DNA from 4 places in the Paenibacillus sp. FSL P4-0176 genome. Region 1 is predicted to be linked to each of the others. Evidence: riboswitches for the same ligand, from Rfam matches in the RefSeq annotation. Region 1 holds a riboswitch; each other region holds the start of a gene.

What was found. A riboswitch is a leader RNA that binds a small molecule or an ion and turns the genes downstream of it on or off. The one in region 1 is predicted to bind cyclic di-AMP.
Region 2: it holds a riboswitch for cyclic di-AMP, as region 1 does, so the genes downstream of both, MKY95_RS11355 (C40 family peptidase) here and MKY95_RS07320 (hypothetical protein) in region 1, are expected to answer to the same signal.
Region 3: it holds a riboswitch for cyclic di-AMP, as region 1 does, so the genes downstream of both, MKY95_RS00530 (C40 family peptidase) here and MKY95_RS07320 (hypothetical protein) in region 1, are expected to answer to the same signal.
Region 4: it holds a riboswitch for cyclic di-AMP, as region 1 does, so the genes downstream of both, MKY95_RS18240 (3D domain-containing protein) here and MKY95_RS07320 (hypothetical protein) in region 1, are expected to answer to the same signal.

The regions. Positions count from the first base shown of each region.
Region 1 is NZ_CP150242.1:1,638,163-1,642,368, forward strand. It holds gene MKY95_RS07305 (urease accessory UreF family protein) at 1-122, opposite strand, end outside; tRNA gene MKY95_RS07310 (tRNA-Leu) at 567-649, shown strand; gene MKY95_RS07315 (glutathione peroxidase) at 796-1,275, opposite strand; cyclic di-AMP (ydaO/yuaA leader) riboswitch at 1,647-1,822, shown strand; gene MKY95_RS07320 (hypothetical protein) at 1,938-2,336, shown strand; gene MKY95_RS07325 (HAD family hydrolase) at 2,511-3,194, shown strand; gene MKY95_RS07330 (Nramp family divalent metal transporter) at 3,336-4,206, opposite strand, start outside.
Region 2 is NZ_CP150242.1:2,435,308-2,439,513, reverse strand. It holds gene MKY95_RS11370 (carbohydrate-binding protein) at 1-836, shown strand, start outside; tRNA gene MKY95_RS11365 (tRNA-Leu) at 981-1,064, opposite strand; gene pelA (pectate lyase) at 1,241-2,203, opposite strand; cyclic di-AMP (ydaO/yuaA leader) riboswitch at 2,623-2,754, shown strand; gene MKY95_RS11355 (C40 family peptidase) at 2,760-3,224, shown strand; gene MKY95_RS11350 (carboxymuconolactone decarboxylase family protein) at 3,298-3,627, opposite strand; gene MKY95_RS11345 (hypothetical protein) at 3,769-3,987, opposite strand; gene MKY95_RS11340 (hypothetical protein) at 4,107-4,206, opposite strand, start outside.
Region 3 is NZ_CP150242.1:108,517-112,722, reverse strand. It holds gene MKY95_RS00540 (M1 family metallopeptidase) at 1-1,219, shown strand, start outside; gene MKY95_RS00535 (hypothetical protein) at 1,230-2,081, shown strand; cyclic di-AMP (ydaO/yuaA leader) riboswitch at 2,327-2,464, shown strand; gene MKY95_RS00530 (C40 family peptidase) at 2,504-2,938, shown strand; gene MKY95_RS00525 (GNAT family protein) at 3,294-3,788, shown strand; gene MKY95_RS00520 (cytochrome c) at 3,939-4,206, shown strand, end outside.
Region 4 is NZ_CP150242.1:4,048,856-4,053,061, reverse strand. It holds gene MKY95_RS18255 (M20 family metallopeptidase) at 1-202, opposite strand, end outside; gene MKY95_RS18250 (ABC transporter permease subunit) at 386-1,849, shown strand; gene MKY95_RS18245 (amino acid ABC transporter ATP-binding protein) at 1,836-2,558, shown strand; cyclic di-AMP (ydaO/yuaA leader) riboswitch at 2,776-2,970, shown strand; gene MKY95_RS18240 (3D domain-containing protein) at 2,973-3,647, shown strand; gene MKY95_RS18235 (polysaccharide deacetylase family protein) at 3,756-4,206, opposite strand, start outside.

The DNA of each region.
Region 1 (4,206 bases):
GCATTACGAATGGTACCCTCCCTGATATGGATATCCATGCCGAAGGAATGGGTGAACCCTCCAACCTGAATAGAGGAATCAAGCAGTTTGACATAATCGAGCAGCTTATTCCCACGGTTCACAATCATTCGCCTCCTGCGTTCGTTTAATGTCACTTAAAGTGACATTTATGTTCCTTTTTGTTTGCTTTGTGTTTAGAAATCCGAATTATATGATAGTTATCATCCCATGAATGTCCGCTTTTTGTCAATAGTATCCGTGAAATTTAATGGATTAAATCTGGGATTTAATATTTGTGTTATTTTATATAACTTATTGTGTTATTTATTTTGCGAAGTGCAGGGAGGACTATATATAAGGAAGGACTATATATAAATGAACCAACAAGATCGGCTCTTACCTAAAGAGAGGGGATCAAATCTAATCATATGCAGTTCATGGGTAATGATGACGAGATTATGCGATTTTTGATGAAAATGCCTAGCTGAAAAAGAAGTATTAAAAAATACTTTACTTTTAGTTCTGAACCCGGTATAATCAATTCTGTTGCCGATTATTTACGACATGCGGTCGTGGTGGAATGGCAGACACGCTATCTTGAGGGGGTAGTGGGCGTATGCCCGTGGAGGTTCGAGTCCTCTCGACCGCATCATATGAACGATTAAAAAGCAGCTTTCCATTAATGGGAAGCTGCTTTTTTTGTCTTTTTCGAACAGTATGACATCTGGGTTGAAAAAAGGCCATCCATTACCGGAGGAATGTTGCTCTACCTACCGGCTACGGGTGGCCTGTGTATTATTTTTGCAGCAAATTCTTGATATCTTCTTCAATCTTGTCCGGTGTTGTTTTGGGAGCATAACGTTTAATGACCTGTCCGTTCTGATTCACCAGGAATTTGGTGAAATTCCATTTGATTGCTTTGGAGCCGAGCAGGCCAGGAGCTTCTGTGCTAAGGTGTTGGAAAAGAGGGTGAGCGCTTGAACCGTTCACATCAATTTTCTCAAACATGGGGAAGCTCACGCCATAATTCATCTGACAGAACTCGGCAATATCGTCGGAAGATCCTTTTTCCTGTGCAAACTGGTTGCTTGGGAAACCAAGAACTTCAAATGGAGCATCTTGAAATTTGTCTTGCAATTCTTGCAGACCTTTGAATTGAGGGGTAAGGCCGCATGAGCTTGCCGTATTCACAATCAGGAGCACTTTGTCACGGTAGTCGGACATTTCAACTTCTTGACCGCGAAGGGTATTCACTTTGTAATCGTAGACTGTCATCTAAATCGCCTCCATTTATTTACTCTTATATCTTCTATTATATTGGTTGCAATTAAATATTGCAAAACTAATATGGTGTTAAAAGAATCAAAACAGGCAAGTTGTGCAGAATACGTGAATGAATTGCGAAGTGATTTACGCCAGAGTGAGAATTAGATAGCCTTGAAGAGATAGATAGAGTATAACTTTGTTGTAAGCGTTATTATGGATAGGAATTGGCAAAAATCTGCCGATTTGGTGATCTGGGCGGACTTTACACCGACATGGCACGGGTGTATGATTCATAACGTAATTTCAATTTAAACTAAATTGTACTTGAAAAACGAAACAAACGATAATATCGCTCGATCTTACCTTAAGATATACGAACGATGTTTTAATCGCTGAGTTTCCATTCATTAATGAATGGGAAACGGGGGAACCAACGGAATGCGCTGTCCAGGACAGTGGGCATTCATGGGGTGAATTTTCCGGTGACAGCCGGAAATAGGGCGACTCTCGCGCCCGAATCCGTCAGCTAACCTCGTAAGCGTTAAAGGGAGAGGCAACAAGCCGTACGCTGGTTCATGGTGTTTTCGCCATGGGTTATTTAAGAAGCGTTCGGGAGGCCTTGGTCCCCCACGCTTCTTTTTTGTTGTCTTTTCACGCCAAGGGAGGAACGAATGATGGATACTGAGATGATCTTAGTGACTGCTCCAAATGAAGCAGGACGCAAATTTATCAAATTGCTGATGTACAAAAAAATGCCGTTTGCCGTTCTAACCAACAGTGCAGGGGAAGAGCGAAGACTCCGTAGAATCGGAGTAGAACATGTCATTCGCATGAATACGGCTGCAGCTCAAAAATGGTTTTTGCCGCAGGGCAGCGTAGGCAACGTGTTTATTTTCGAGAACAGCCTGAATCTGACCTGTCGTTATTTACAGATCTGCCGTTCATGGACATCGAAATCCCTGTGCGTCATTACGGAGCAGAGTCATCCTAAGGGCATCTATCGGGGCATGGGCGCAGACCGGATTGTATATTCGCTCAATGGGGAAGTTGGCTTTCTCCTCAATGGTTAATGCCATAGCTTGTGATTGCTCAGGTGTAAGGTGCCTGTTATAATTGAATGTATTAGAATCAATTTCAGAATTCACTCAAGGTATTATGAAATTGATTCATCGATAAACGGAAGTTTGAGGAGACTCATGCAGGATGGTGAGTCTTCTTTTTTATGCTTACAAGGAGGAATTGGCGTGCCGGATGTAGGTGGATTGAAATGGTTGTTTTTTGATGTTGGAGATACGCTGGTGGATGAATGGGAGCCGGTTGATGATATTATCGGACAGTTTGTCCGTGAAGCTTGTGCTTTGGGGTATCCGGTGACAATTGAGGCGGTACGCGAACTGTTCGCGAGTTGTTACCGAAAATATGAGCAATGGCCTATGAGAGTGGCGATTCGCACATTCGTTGAAGACGAGGGGCATCAGAAACAGATTCAGGACAAGCTGAAGTTTCAAAAAGATCTTGAACGTCCTTTTCCTTCAGCGGATTCCGTTCTTCAGCAGTTGTCACGGCATTATCGCATTGGCATTATTGCCAATCAGAGTCCTGGAACGGAAGAGAGACTGGAAAGCTATGGCTTGCGGAAGTATGTTGATGTTCTGGCATGTTCGGCTGAAGAAGGAGTGTCCAAGCCAGACCCTGAGTTATACGCTGTGGCCTTGAAGCAGGCCGGTTGTGAACCGGAGGAAGCCGTCATGATCGGCGATCGGATCGATAACGACATTATACCTGCTCGGAAGCTGGGCATGCGTACGATTCGAATTATGCAGGGTTACGGAAGATTCCAGCCAGAACTATCGGATGACAAACGTGCGGATTGGACCGTTGATTCATTGGATCAACTCTTGCCGTTATTGATACCAAATCAGGATTAGATGCAGATGGTTGTTTATTGGAGTTTGAGTTTTACTATAAAAGGAAACATGTTGCTGTATTGCAACAATAAAGGCTGATCAACTGGGTATAAAATACCGGAGTTGATCAGCCTTTTTAGTATTTAGCCAATTAAAATGAGATTAGAATAACCGAATCGTCTGAATGATCAGATATACATTCAGCACAACGATAATCGCGGCAATGACCCATGAGATGATTTTGAGCCACAATTTGTTGGCGAATGCACCCATGCTTTTTTTATCACTCGTGAACATCACCAGGGGAATTACAGCAAACGGCAATTGAAGCGACAGGACGACCTGGCTCAAAATGAGTAGTTCTTCTGTGCCATGTTCTCCTGCAATGGCTGTCACAATTACCGCGGGGATGATGGCGATCAGACGTGTGACCAGTCTGCGTAGCCAAGCCGGAATTCGAATGTTCAGGAAACCTTCCATAACGATCTGCCCAGCGAGTGTACCTGTAAGGGTAGAGTTCTGACCTGATGCTAACAGCGCCACACCGAACAGGATACTTGCGACCGTAGTACCCAATAGAGGTGTCAGCAGATGATAGGCATCAGCGATCTCAGCAACCTGCGTCATACCAGCACTGTGAAATACAGCGGCAGATACAATCAGGATGGCTGCATTGATGAACAGGGCCAGTGTCAGCGCAATCGTAGAATCCATGGTCGAGTACCGAATGGCTTCTTTTTTGCCCTGTGGTGTCTGTTCGATCTGACGGGTCTGCACAATGGAAGAATGCAGGTACAGATTATGCGGCATCACGGTTGCTCCGATAATACCAATGGCAATATAGAGCATAGCCGGGTTTTGCAGGATCTCAACATTTGGTACAAAACCATGGAGAACACCGCCCATATCCGGTTTTGCCAGAAACAGATCAATCCCGAAGCAGAGGGCAATTGTTGCCATCAGCACAATGACGAGAGTTTCCAAAGCGCGGAAGCCTTTGTTTTGCAGAACAAGAATCAGGAGTACATCAACT
Region 2 (4,206 bases), 800 kb from region 1:
ACAATGCCATGGTAGAAGGTGATTTCCAAGCCTACGTGTGGTGGTACATCCGCAGACAGTATGGTCCGATGAAAGAGGACGGTACCATAAGCAAACGCGGGTATAATATGGCTCATTTCTCTAAATTCGTGCGTCCAGGCTTCCTAAGAGTCGATGCAACGAAAAATCCGGATACAAACACATTTGTCTCAGCCTATAAAGGTGATAACAAAGTAGTCGTCGTGGCAATTAACCGTGGAACTTCAGCCACAAGCCAAAAATTCGTTCTGCAGAATGGTAATGCCTCTACTGTGTCCTCATGGATTACGGACAGCAGTCGAAATCTGGCAAGCGGAACCTCGCTTAACGTATCCAATGGAGCCTTCACGGCACAGCTCCCGCCTCAGAGCGTAACAACGTTTGTTGCCAACGTTACTGGCGGAAATAGCGGCGGGAATACAGGCAATGGCACTACGTATGAAGCCGAGACCGGAACGTCACTTACGGAAGCTGCCATTGAAACAATCTACACCGGTTACACTGGGTCCGGGTATGTTAACTTCAATGCGATGACTGGTTCGGCCATTCAATGGAACGGCATTAATAACACGACAACAGGTACCAAAAACGTAAAGTTTCGTTATGCGCTGGAAAGCGGCACTCGGAACCTCGACATTTTTGTGAACGGAACCAAAGTCATCAGCAACGAGCCCTTTCCGGCTACGGGAAGCTGGTCCACTTGGGTTGAAAAAACAATACAGGTCCCCATGAACACGGGGACCAATACATTGAAAGTGGTTACCACCGGATCGGAAGGACCGAATATTGACAGCGTTAATGTTACCGCAGCACAATAAACGTTCCGTATGGCTGATGGAAGACATTTGCTGTACGTGCAGCTAAGCACTAACCTCTTGGATACTAAATCTAGTGTTAGTGTTATATCAAAAAAATGCAAAAAAGACTCCTTAAGCATTAGCTTAAGGAGTCTTTTTATTAGATGCGGTCGAGAGGACTCGAACCTCCACGGGGGTTAGCCCACACGGACCTGAACCGTGCGCGTCTGCCAATTCCGCCACGACCGCATATTGTATCTCCGTCATCAATATCGGCGACAAGAAATAATATATCATGCGTAATCTATCATGTCAACACTGAAAATAATAACAATAAAGCCCGAATCAGACGTCCATGTCGATTCGGGCCTTACCTTTAACTGTTGCTAATAGTTTGGTTCATTAATACGGAAGCATACTACAAATTACAGCTTGGAAGGCCAGTTGCCATACCATGCATAACCGCCTCTTCTTTCTTTATCAATATCACTTAATTTGTATTTAACTACCCCGTCACGACCAATAAAGATTGGTTTATCCGTTCCGATCTCATAGAAGCGTGCCCAAATTGGTGCAGCTTTGGAATCAGCGATAATTTTACTATCTCCATTAGCTCTTTCATACTTGTAACCCGTAATTTTCACTTTGTTAAACCAAGCCTCCGCTCCTTTAATGGATGCGGTAATTTTAGCGTTAGCAGGTCTGGTTTTCAGAAATTTAACAATCGTTACACTCTCTCCAGCTGTCAGCGATGGCACTTCGTAGATTCTTGCGCTCGCTGGTTTAAGAGAGCTGGAATCATGTTGTTGTCCCCATGCTGTCAGCTTACCACCTGAAACGACCTGTGTATTCAGAATCGCCTCCACACCTTTGGCAACTGAATTTTTACTGCGGTTAGCAAGTGTACTGTCGATAAATGAGAAATCACCTTTGCGTGCCGCTACTTCATCCAGCATGATCATTACATTAATCATGGCATCATCATTGTAAGTGATGTGCTTGTGGTATCCGGAGCTTTGGTAAACTTGTGGCCACCCGCCGTTTGAATACTGCATGTTGATCAAAAAGTTAATTCCTTTGATTGCAGCTGTGGAGTAACGCGGATCATTCGTCTTTTTAAATTCCTTCGCCAATCTTCTAATTTCTGAGTATGTAGCCTTGTTGTCTATCGTGGACTTTGCCCACTCTCCACTTGTCTGTTTATAATCTTTTCTCCAACCTCCATCCGGCAGCTGGTTCTTCAAAATATCAGAAATACTCGCTGTAGTACCCGACGCATCTGCAGCAGATACCGTCCCTACAGGGAGAACTGCCATTCCAACTGCTGAGAACACCATCGTACATGCCAGGACAAAAGTAATTATTTTCTTCGCTTTCAAATGTAACACTCTCCTATGTTCGTTTTTATAAATCTTCCACTTCTACTTTACCTATGATACGCGTCTCTAAACCTCCTTTATTTGTATTTATCGCATAATAAAATCAATTTTAATCCAATATGTGGATTGGATAATCAGATAATATGCAAAAAATCGATTTTTGTCAATATATGCAACTTAATGAATATAATCTCTCTAATTCTACATAACGGAATAGTTCTTTTAACTCATGACAAACCTATCTATTTATCCAAATTCGTCTTACACGAATCAATAATGACGTTTTTGTCATGAATGATACCCAAACTCGATCCCTTTTTTCATATAAAAACCTTAATTCCGCTAACATTGAGGTATTAAGAAAGGGTTTAAATGGGTTTGACAATTACGCATTTATGCAATATAGTTTCAAATAGTTACAAAAACTTAATTATTCATTGCCGAGTTTCATGTTTGAAAACGGGGGAACCAATTTGGGTGAATTATTCTTATACATAGGAAATATAGGGAACCTTCTACCGAACCCTTAGCTAACTCCGTAGACATCGAAGGGAGAACATTGATTTTGAAAAAACTGATTATCTCCATTTTTGGAGCAGCTGTATTATTTACATCCGGGGCAACAAGCACAGAGGCAAGCAGTATCAACTCCGTAGTGAACAACATGACAGGTATTCCTTACAAATGGGGTGGCACAACTGTAGCCGGCTTCGACTGTTCTGGTTTTATGAGATATCTTTTCAACAAATACAGCATTGAATTACCACGTACTTCGCAGCAGCAAGCCAAAGCAGGTACTCCCGTATCCAAGAGCAATGTTCGGACAGGTGATCTGGTGTTCTTTAATACAACAGGCAAAGGCATTTCACATACAGGTGTATATATCGGCGGCGGACAATTCGCTCATGCCTCCAGCAGTAAAGGTGTAAGCATCACGAAGTTATCGAATCCATACTTCAATGATCGTTATGTAACAGCACGTCGGGTAACTGGACAGTTTATGTATGATAAAATGTTAGGTAAAATGTGATTCACATACAAAAAGGCATCGGTTATTAACCGGATGCCTTTTTTGCACTTAAAAATGTATGTTGCATTGCTTACTAATGCAGAGCCTTCTGCACTCGCATCGCACCCTGAGACAGGGCATGTCCTCCACCAACAGCTCCAGCCACGGCTACGGTCTCCATAATCTCCTGATCTGTTGCGCCCTTAGCACGGGCTTCTTCTACATGGTAGAAGGTACATACCTCATTGTTGGCGAATAATCCAATGCCAAGCGCAATTAGCTGTTTTGTCTTCGCATCAATCACACCAGGTTGGAAACATTCTCCGGTAAACTCATGATACGACTTCACCACACCTGGCAGCACATCGCTTAATGCTCCAATCTGATCCTTGTAGGCATGAACTTTATCATTCATCAATGTCATGGCTTGTAGCACACCCTCTCGGCTATAGTTACAGATCTTCCTCACTGTACCTATCTTCTCTCCCGAGTGAGCCAATTATGCCAAGAAATCATGGTAATTCCAAACATTTAAAGCTCATGGCCCTGCCATAATTATCAGCTGTTACTCACTAAGTGGACTCTGGCGCGGCTCGCTGAACAGCTGATAGCTGTAACCTCGGTCCAGCTTAACGACACGTCGATTCTGACGACGGATAAGTACCTGCTCGCCATCCCAGGCAACCACAATGCCCTTCACGTCGTTCGATTCCAGCTCGTCCCGTACGACTCTAACTTTCTCACCTGACAGACGCAGGGCGTCCAATTCTGTATCACTAATCATCTTCATGGCTCCTATATTTCAAATTTATTTACAAAAAGAGACCTAAATGAAAAGTCATTTAGGTCTCACGTGACTGTATTGGACTGTCATGTCATTCGAAATTATGTCCCGACTGAAAGTTACCGCTGCGCGTGCTCTTTGCTGTCGTTCTTCTCGAACCAAAAATCAAGCACTTTGGCGGACATCACACGTTCTTCAAGGTACTCCACTTGATGCGGT
Region 3 (4,206 bases), 1.5 Mb from region 1:
TGTACGTATTCGGGTGCCCGAAACATACAAAGTGGCTGCTACCGGATTTCCGACGCAGCAAGCCGTGGTGAAGAATGGAGAAAAGGTCTATCAATTCTATGCCGATGATGTGCATGATTTCGCCTGGGCAGCCTCACCCGATTTTGTGTACGCCGAGGAACCCTTCTCTGCACCCAATGTGCCTGGTGTACGAATCAAGTTATATCTGGACCCAGCTCATCAGGATCTGAAAGAACGTTATTTCTACGCCGCGAAGGCCGCTCTAGCCAATTATAGCAAATGGTTTGGCCCATATCCTTATGCTACCTTATCCATCGTAGTTCCACCCAAAGCGGGGAATGGCGCTGGAGGTATGGAATACCCTACGCTAGTTACAGCCTTTGGAGCCGATGACACCACGCCAGGTTATGACCTGGAACGTACCGTAGTCCACGAGATCGGACACCAGTACTTCTACGGCATGGTTGCCAGCAACGAATTCGAGGAAGCCTGGCTGGATGAAGGGTTCACCTCTTATGCAGAAGACAAACTGATGGAGCAGGAATACGGATTGATTCCGAATCTGCCGGTACAATCGGGACTGATTACGTCTCCTTCATCCTTAACACAAGAATCCTGGAAGTTCGATTCACAGAATGAGTATGCGGCCAATGTCTATACACGTGGCAAACTTGTATTGCTTGGTATCGAACATCAAGTCGGTGCCAAAAAGATGGAACGTATTCTCTCTACCTATGTGAAGAAGTACCGTTTCAAACATCCCACTTCATCTGATTTTCAGAAAATTGTGGAACAAGTGACCCGCACTTCCTGGTCTGATTATTTTGATCAATACGTCTATGGTAACGGGATGGCTGACTTTGCTGTAGAGAAGATTCGTATTACGCCCGTACAGAAAGACGGTCAAACATTGTACGAGTCATCCGTGACGATCGCAAAAAAAGGTAGTGATTACAGCGCCGTTCCTGTTCGCATTGCTTTTGAAGACGGGCATATCCTCACCAAGCAATGGAATGGCAAAGAAGATCGCATCACGTATAAATTAACTCACACATCCCCCGTATCCTGGGCCATGACCGATCCCCTGTACTCGATCGTGTTGGAGAACCGCCATATGAACAATTTCCTGAAATCCGGACTGGATGAGCAGACGAAGTCCCGCTGGAGCATGAGTGTAACCAAACTAATAGAAGCCATATTCGGAGGTCTGTCATGGTGAGGTGGAAACGGTGAAAGCGAAAATACGTGAAGGCTGGTTTCTCGTCCGTCAGCATATGTTCATTGCCGCACTCTTATTTCTCTATCAACTCATTTGGGGATATTTCTTCTATCGAATGGTACAATCGGCCGTCATCCCACTGCTCCTTCGCTATCCAGATGCTGATGCCGGTGATCTGAGTACACTTTTGTTCAAAATGGAAAGTCAACTTAACCTGTCTACCCATCCGGAGGTTCATCGTTATCTATGGATTCTCGGGGGCATGCTGCTGATTCGCATGTTGATCAGCCCCCTCATTCAGGCAGGACTGCTCTACTCACTTCAGCACTTTAATTCTACAGAAGAGCGCATCCCCTTTGTCCGCGGAATCAAAAATCTGTGGAAACCGATGCTGCTGCTCCACACCATACGTACATTATTGATACTTCTGCCCGCCTACTGGCTCATACCGAAGCTCTACTCGATTCTCATGGACGGATTTCATTCCCTTCAATTACTTTTGCCTGGCATACCTTATGTTGCTGCCTGGATTGTATATGGTTGGATCATCCACCATGTCATACTCTATATGCAGTTCGGTGTTTCGGCACCAGAAGGAGAAGGCGGGGCTCACGGTACCCTCAAAGCACTCTGGATTGCACTGCGTCATCTCATCGCTGTAATCGGCATTGCATTACTGCTGGGCGGAGTACACCTGCTCGTCTTTGGGGCATTCACTACAGCCTCATGGTTATTAACGGGACTGACCGGACTTATACTACAACAGACGTATCCACTTGCCAGATGTCTATTGAGTCTGTGGAAAATATGCAGCCATTTCCGATTATGGCAGTCCAAAATATCCAAAGGTGAGAGCAGATAGTTTAAAAATTGTTACCATCACATGTTAAACTCATGGCCTAATATGTACTTATAAATAGGCAAACCTCAACCTTTCCCCGTCAAAGGTCGAGGTTTTTTTTGCTAAATTTGTTGCTAAACGTTGCCAAAGCCGTACTCCTCTGTTACAATAATCGCAGTGAGTTTTTAGTAACAACTTTGTAATCTTTACATTCATATTTGTAACTACTTAAAATTAAATCGTCATTTCTTGATTTCGCAGGTGCATAACTAGCATAGCCAAATTCCTGGCACCTGGGAAGCGGGGGAACCAGTTATGGGTGAATTGATCTTGCTACAGAGGGATCATAGGGGACCTTCAACCGAATCCTTAAGCTAACCTCGCAGGCATTGGAAGGGGAATATCTCTTGTTCAAGAAGAAATTAACCGCAGCTGTACTTAGCATCACATTCGCTTTATCGCTTGGTGCAGGTAGCGCATTCGCAGATTCAAAGATGGACACAGTAATTGATTCAGCAATGGGAACTACATACAAAAGTGGGGGAACAACGCTTAACGGCTTTGACTGCTCCGGATTTACCCGGTATGTATTCGACAAGTTGGGTATTGATTTGGCACGCCAATCCAGTTCCCAATTCGACATGGGCGATTCCGTATCCCGCATGGAAATGAGAGCTGGCGATCTGGTGTTCTTTAATACAACAGGTAAAGGCGTATCTCATGTAGGAATCTTTGTAGGGGATGGAAAGTTCGCACACTCCTCTTCTTCCAAAGGCGTTACGATCAGTGCATTGAGTGAAAACTATTGGGCCAATCGTTATGTTGGCGCAAAACGGATTATGAGCACGGACGCATATGAATCACTGGCCCTTGACTAGGGACAAGCTGAGCAACATGATGCTGTAACCATTAAACATACTGGAACGAAGCAAGAAGCATAACAGAACCGCCCGGTACATTCTCCGCAGGAATGTATCCGGCGGTTTTTTTGTGCTTCAATCCTTATTCATGTTGCAAGTTATACTCGGGGCATATTCTGCGACATCAACAGGTTCATTTTGCGTTCGTTCGTCCGTGCCCTTATGATGTTTTTACCCATCCCGTTATAATATAAACGAAATTACCGGAACTTTTGTTTCATTTTTTTTCTTGGGAAGGAAGACTTGCTAAATGAACATCACTTTTGTAGAGTGGACAAAGAGTTCTGTTTCAAGGAAAGGAGCATGCAGGTGTATGAAGGAAACCCCTGTGACGTTTCACGTTGTACCCATGCGAGAAGAACATGCGGAGCTTATCTGCAGTTGGCAGTATGATCCGCCTTACAATATCTACAGCTGGCTCCCCTGGGAGCAGATGAAAGCTCTGGAAGTGGAATTCGGAGATGCACAGCTGCGGCAGGAGCAATATGCAATCGTCCTGGATCAGAACGATCGTATATGTGGGTTTGCTCAATACTTCCCACTTCAAGGGGTAACCCGGATTGGCCTTGGCATGCATCCAGAGCTGTGTGGTCAGGGTCAAGGGACAGCTTTTGTCACTGCCATTGTACAGGAAGCCATTCGCCGAAATCCCACGAATGAGATTGATCTGGAAGTACTCACTTGGAATGCTCGTGCCATTCAAGTCTATCTGAAGAGTGGATTTGTCACCCATGATACATACGAACGGCAGACCCCAACCGGCTTGAAGCCCTTTCACTGTATGGTTTATGAAGGGCCTCGCGGTTAGAATCCATTGCAAAACAACTAAATTTGCCCCTTGTTATGTGATTAGTTCAAAAAATTCCCACAAAATGCTATGATGTCAGTACAGGTTCCGTTATAATGATATGGATAGTTTCAGGTTAGATGATCTTTCATTCTGGAGGGGACATAAGGGATGCACAAATGGATCATGAGCGGAGTATTTTTTGCAGCATGCGCTTTAGCTATTGTTTTAATGTTTACGCTTCCAGGGAAAGAAGAAGTGGCTGAAGAAGCCAAGCCAACCATGCCGGAAGTAACATTGGATGCCGGACAGGCTGAAGCACTGGTCAAAGCCAATTGTATCTCCTGTCACGGGGATCAGCTTCAGGGTGGCGTAGGACCTGCTCTGGCTAACATCGGTAGCCAGGATGATCTGGAGAAGATCTATTCTACGATTGTCA
Region 4 (4,206 bases), 2.4 Mb from region 1:
TTCCGATAAAAGCTGTCTCCAGACCGAGGATTGGAGCCTCTACAGTGAAACCGTGGAAGAGCAGTTCTTCTTTCAAACGGGCAGAAGCGAGATACTCTTCATTTCCCAGTTCGGGGTTGGCACCGATATATGATGAAATGGCTTTAAAACGGGAAGCATATTGATCAATAACCGTCAGAATTTGTGATTTGTTAGCTGTCATTAGTAAACTCCTTATGCAAAAATGAAAATAATTCATTGATTATATCATGTTTGCTTTATTTTTTCAGAAACAAGTCAAGATTTGTATTGTCAAAATGCATTGCATAATCATGCATTGTACTTTATAATGACTCAGTCATCAACATGAGAAGCATACAAAGTATTGTAAGGGGAGAGAAAAAGGTTGAAATTAATAAGTCGTTACACCATGATGCTGTTGACCTTTGTTATTCTGCTGACGACTGCCGTTCCTGTGGCACTTGCAAGTGGAAATACAGATAATTCAAGCAGTAAAAAGCTGGTGCTCGGTACAAGTGCCGATTTTGCACCATATGAATTCCATAAAGTGATTAATGGCAAAGATGAAATCGTCGGCTTCGATATTGAGATCGCCAAAGAGATTGCCAAAGATCTTGGCGCTGAGCTTGTGATTGAGGATATGGGCTTCGACGGTCTTCTGCCTTCATTGCAGAGCGGGCGTGTTGATCTGGTGATTTCAGGTATGACGCCGACGGATGAGCGGAAGAAAAGTATCGATTTTTCCGACACCTATTATAAATCAAAACAAGTGATTATGGTTCGCAATGTGGATAAAGACAAATATCCAACCATGGCAGAACTTGAAAATGCGAAGATTGGCGTTCAGAAAGGCTCCATTCAGGAAACGATCGGACAGAGTATTCCAGGAGCGAAGCTTACTGCGCTGGATAAAATCTCGGATATCGTGCTTCAACTGCAAACAAAACGCATTGACGCGGCAATCGTTGAAGATACCGTTGCTGTAGGTTATCTGGACGATATCATTGGACTTGCTGCTGCTGTTCCGGACGAAGAGCAAGCAGAAGCGGCAATCGGGATTCGTAAAGGAAATACCGAGCTGCTAGCTGCAGTAAATGGAACACTGGAGCGACTGAAAAGCGAAGATAAAATCAATCAGATGGTGACGGACGCCAGCCTCTTGATGGCGGATAAAGCGAACAAATCACAAAATATTTTCCAAGTATTCTGGGAGTACAAAAGTTTCTATGCTACAGGTGTAGGATACACACTTCTGTTGTCTGCACTTGGGGTTATCTTCGGGGTAATTATTGGATTGATCATCTGTTTGTTCCGTTTGCATGACGCTGCAATCTTGCGCTGGATCGGTACGGCTTACGTTGAAGTGATCCGTGGCACACCGATGCTGGTACAATTGATGATTATTTACTATGGTTTTTCCCTGAGCTTTGGCATTAACTTCACTGCCCTTCAGGCAGGTATTATCACGCTTTCCATTAATAGTGGTGCGTATCTGGCGGAGATTTTCCGTGCAGGTATCCAAGGTGTGGATCGTGGTCAGTTGGAGGCAGCGCGTTCATTAGGTATGGGAAGAGGCGCCGCGATGCGTTATATCATATTGCCACAAGCCTTCAAAGCTGTATTACCAGCGATCGGTAATGAATTCATAACTATCATTAAAGAATCCTCTATTATCTCCGTTATCGGTATGGTGGATATTATGTATCAGGCAAGTGTAGTCAAGAACATTACGTACCAAGGCTTGAGTCCATTTTTGATTGCAGCAGCCATCTACTTTGTAATGACGTTCATTTTGTCCAAGCTGCTGGGACGACTGGAAAGGAAGTTGAGTGCAAGTGATAGACGTTAGACAATTACACAAATCTTATGGAAATAACGATGTGCTTAAGGGCATAAACGTGACGATTGGCAAAGGTGAGGTTGTCGTGGTCATCGGTCCTTCCGGTTCAGGTAAAAGTACTTTCTTGCGTTGTTTGAATCTGCTGGAACAGCCTACCTCAGGAGAGATTGATTTTGAAGGCGTGTCAATCACGGACCCCAAGCATAACATTAACGCAACTCGTGAGAAAATGGGCATGGTGTTCCAGCACTTCAACCTGTTCCCACACAAAACGGTAGAGCAAAACATTACGATTGCTCCAATTAAAGTGAAGAAACAATCCACTCAGGAAGCGGAGAAAATCGCCGCTGATCTGCTTAACACCGTGGGCTTGTACGATAAAAAAGACACATTCCCGAATCAGCTGTCTGGTGGACAGAAGCAGCGGATCGCCATTGCTAGAGCATTGGCCATGCAGCCGCATGTGATGCTGTTTGACGAGCCTACGTCTGCACTGGACCCTGAGATGGTCGGCGAAGTGCTGGATGTCATGAAACGTCTTGCAGAAGGCGGGATGACGATGGTCATCGTAACACATGAGATGGGTTTTGCACGTGAAGTGGGAGACCGAATCCTGTTCATGGATGGTGGGGTCATTGTGGAAGAGGGAACACCTGATGAGGTGTTTGGAGCACCCAAAAATTCACGTACACGTGATTTTCTTGCGAAAGTACTCTAAACGATGTGATCAAATAGCGTTACTGACTTCGAGTCGGTAACGCTATTTTTTATGGATAATAATGACGTATGGATTCGGAAAAGTAACTATTCTGTTACCAAATGTAAAGGAATCGGGTCAACCAAATTTTCTGAATTAACCAGTATTCTTACAAATGCTTACATGCTAAAAACCATTTGGTAAGAATTACTACAAGTTCAGTTACAAAATTGTGATATATTGAACTCTGCCGAAACTTCCGGACAGGGAGTGCGGGGGATGTAACGATGCAGATTGTGCAGGGGGAAGATCTACAGCACACTGCTTGGGGTGAATTGGGTACATAACGTTTCAAATGTAACGAAGAACCTATAGGGTGGGCTCCTCATCCGAATCCGACAACTAACTTCGCAGGCACAATGAGGGAGGAAGACCATGATTAACAAGAAACGTATAGCCAAAACAGCAGTAGCATTAATGACAACAGCAATGCTCATTCAAGCCGTTCCGGCTCACGCCGATTCAGTTCATGTGGCCAAAGAAGGGGATACCTTCTACACCTTATCAAAACAATATGGAGTAGCACTCAACACGTTGGTTAAAGCAAACAACGACATTTCGGCTTACAACATTTATGGTGGTTTGAAAATTACGATTCCCGGTAAGGCAAACAATGTTGCAGCCGCTGCGGCAACGGAAAGCAAGACCCAAGCGAAGACTGTTACTACAGCGAGCTTGGACGTTAACGCAGATAACAAAGTGGTTCAAGCCTGGGGTAAAACATTCGATTACAGCAAAGCTGTGAACGTAAAAGCAACGGCATACTCTGCAGATCCGTCTGAAAATGGAGGCTGGGGTGCAGTCGATTATTTCGGGAATGACCTTGAACTGGGTACGATTGCAGTTGATCCAAGTGTGATTCCACTTGGAACTAAAGTACTGGTAACTGGTCACAGCCATCCAGGATTGCCAAAACAAGCTTTTGTAGCCACAGCACGTGATGTGGGCGGTGCAATCAAGGGTCACCGGATTGATATCTTTATCCCGGGTAGCAAACAGTCTGTAAGCTCATTTGGTTTTCAGGATATCGAGCTGTACATTCTGAAGTAGAGAGAAAATAACATTTAAAATGAATTCAAACAGGGTGTCTGCCAGTCGCTAAATTTGCGATTGAACAGCACCCTTTTAATATTCTCATTATTTGTTATCACGGTCATCTTAATCTTTGGCCTTTGGCAATCCCAACATTTCGTCCAAGGTGACCAGTTCATATCCCCGATTACGTAGTTCCTCAATGATTTCAGGCAAAGCCTCAATCGTGCCGTTCAGGTTTGATCCTACACCGCCTCCAGCATGTTGCAGAACGATGGAGCCAGGTTTCACAGCAGACAGGATGTTATCTTTCACCTGTTCCTTTGAAAGGCCTTTCCAGTCCAGGGAGTCTACGTTCCAGTTCACAATGCTATAGTGTTGTTTGGCCGCCCATCTCAGCTGTTCTTCATTAATGTCTCCATAAGGTGGCCGAATCATCTTGGGCGTATAACCCGCCAAACGTCGAATAATATCCCCGGTATGTAAAATTTGTTTGCGAAAGGCATTCATCGACAGCTTACTGAATTCAGGATGATTGTAGCTGTGATTACCAACCATATGCCCTTCCTTAACGATG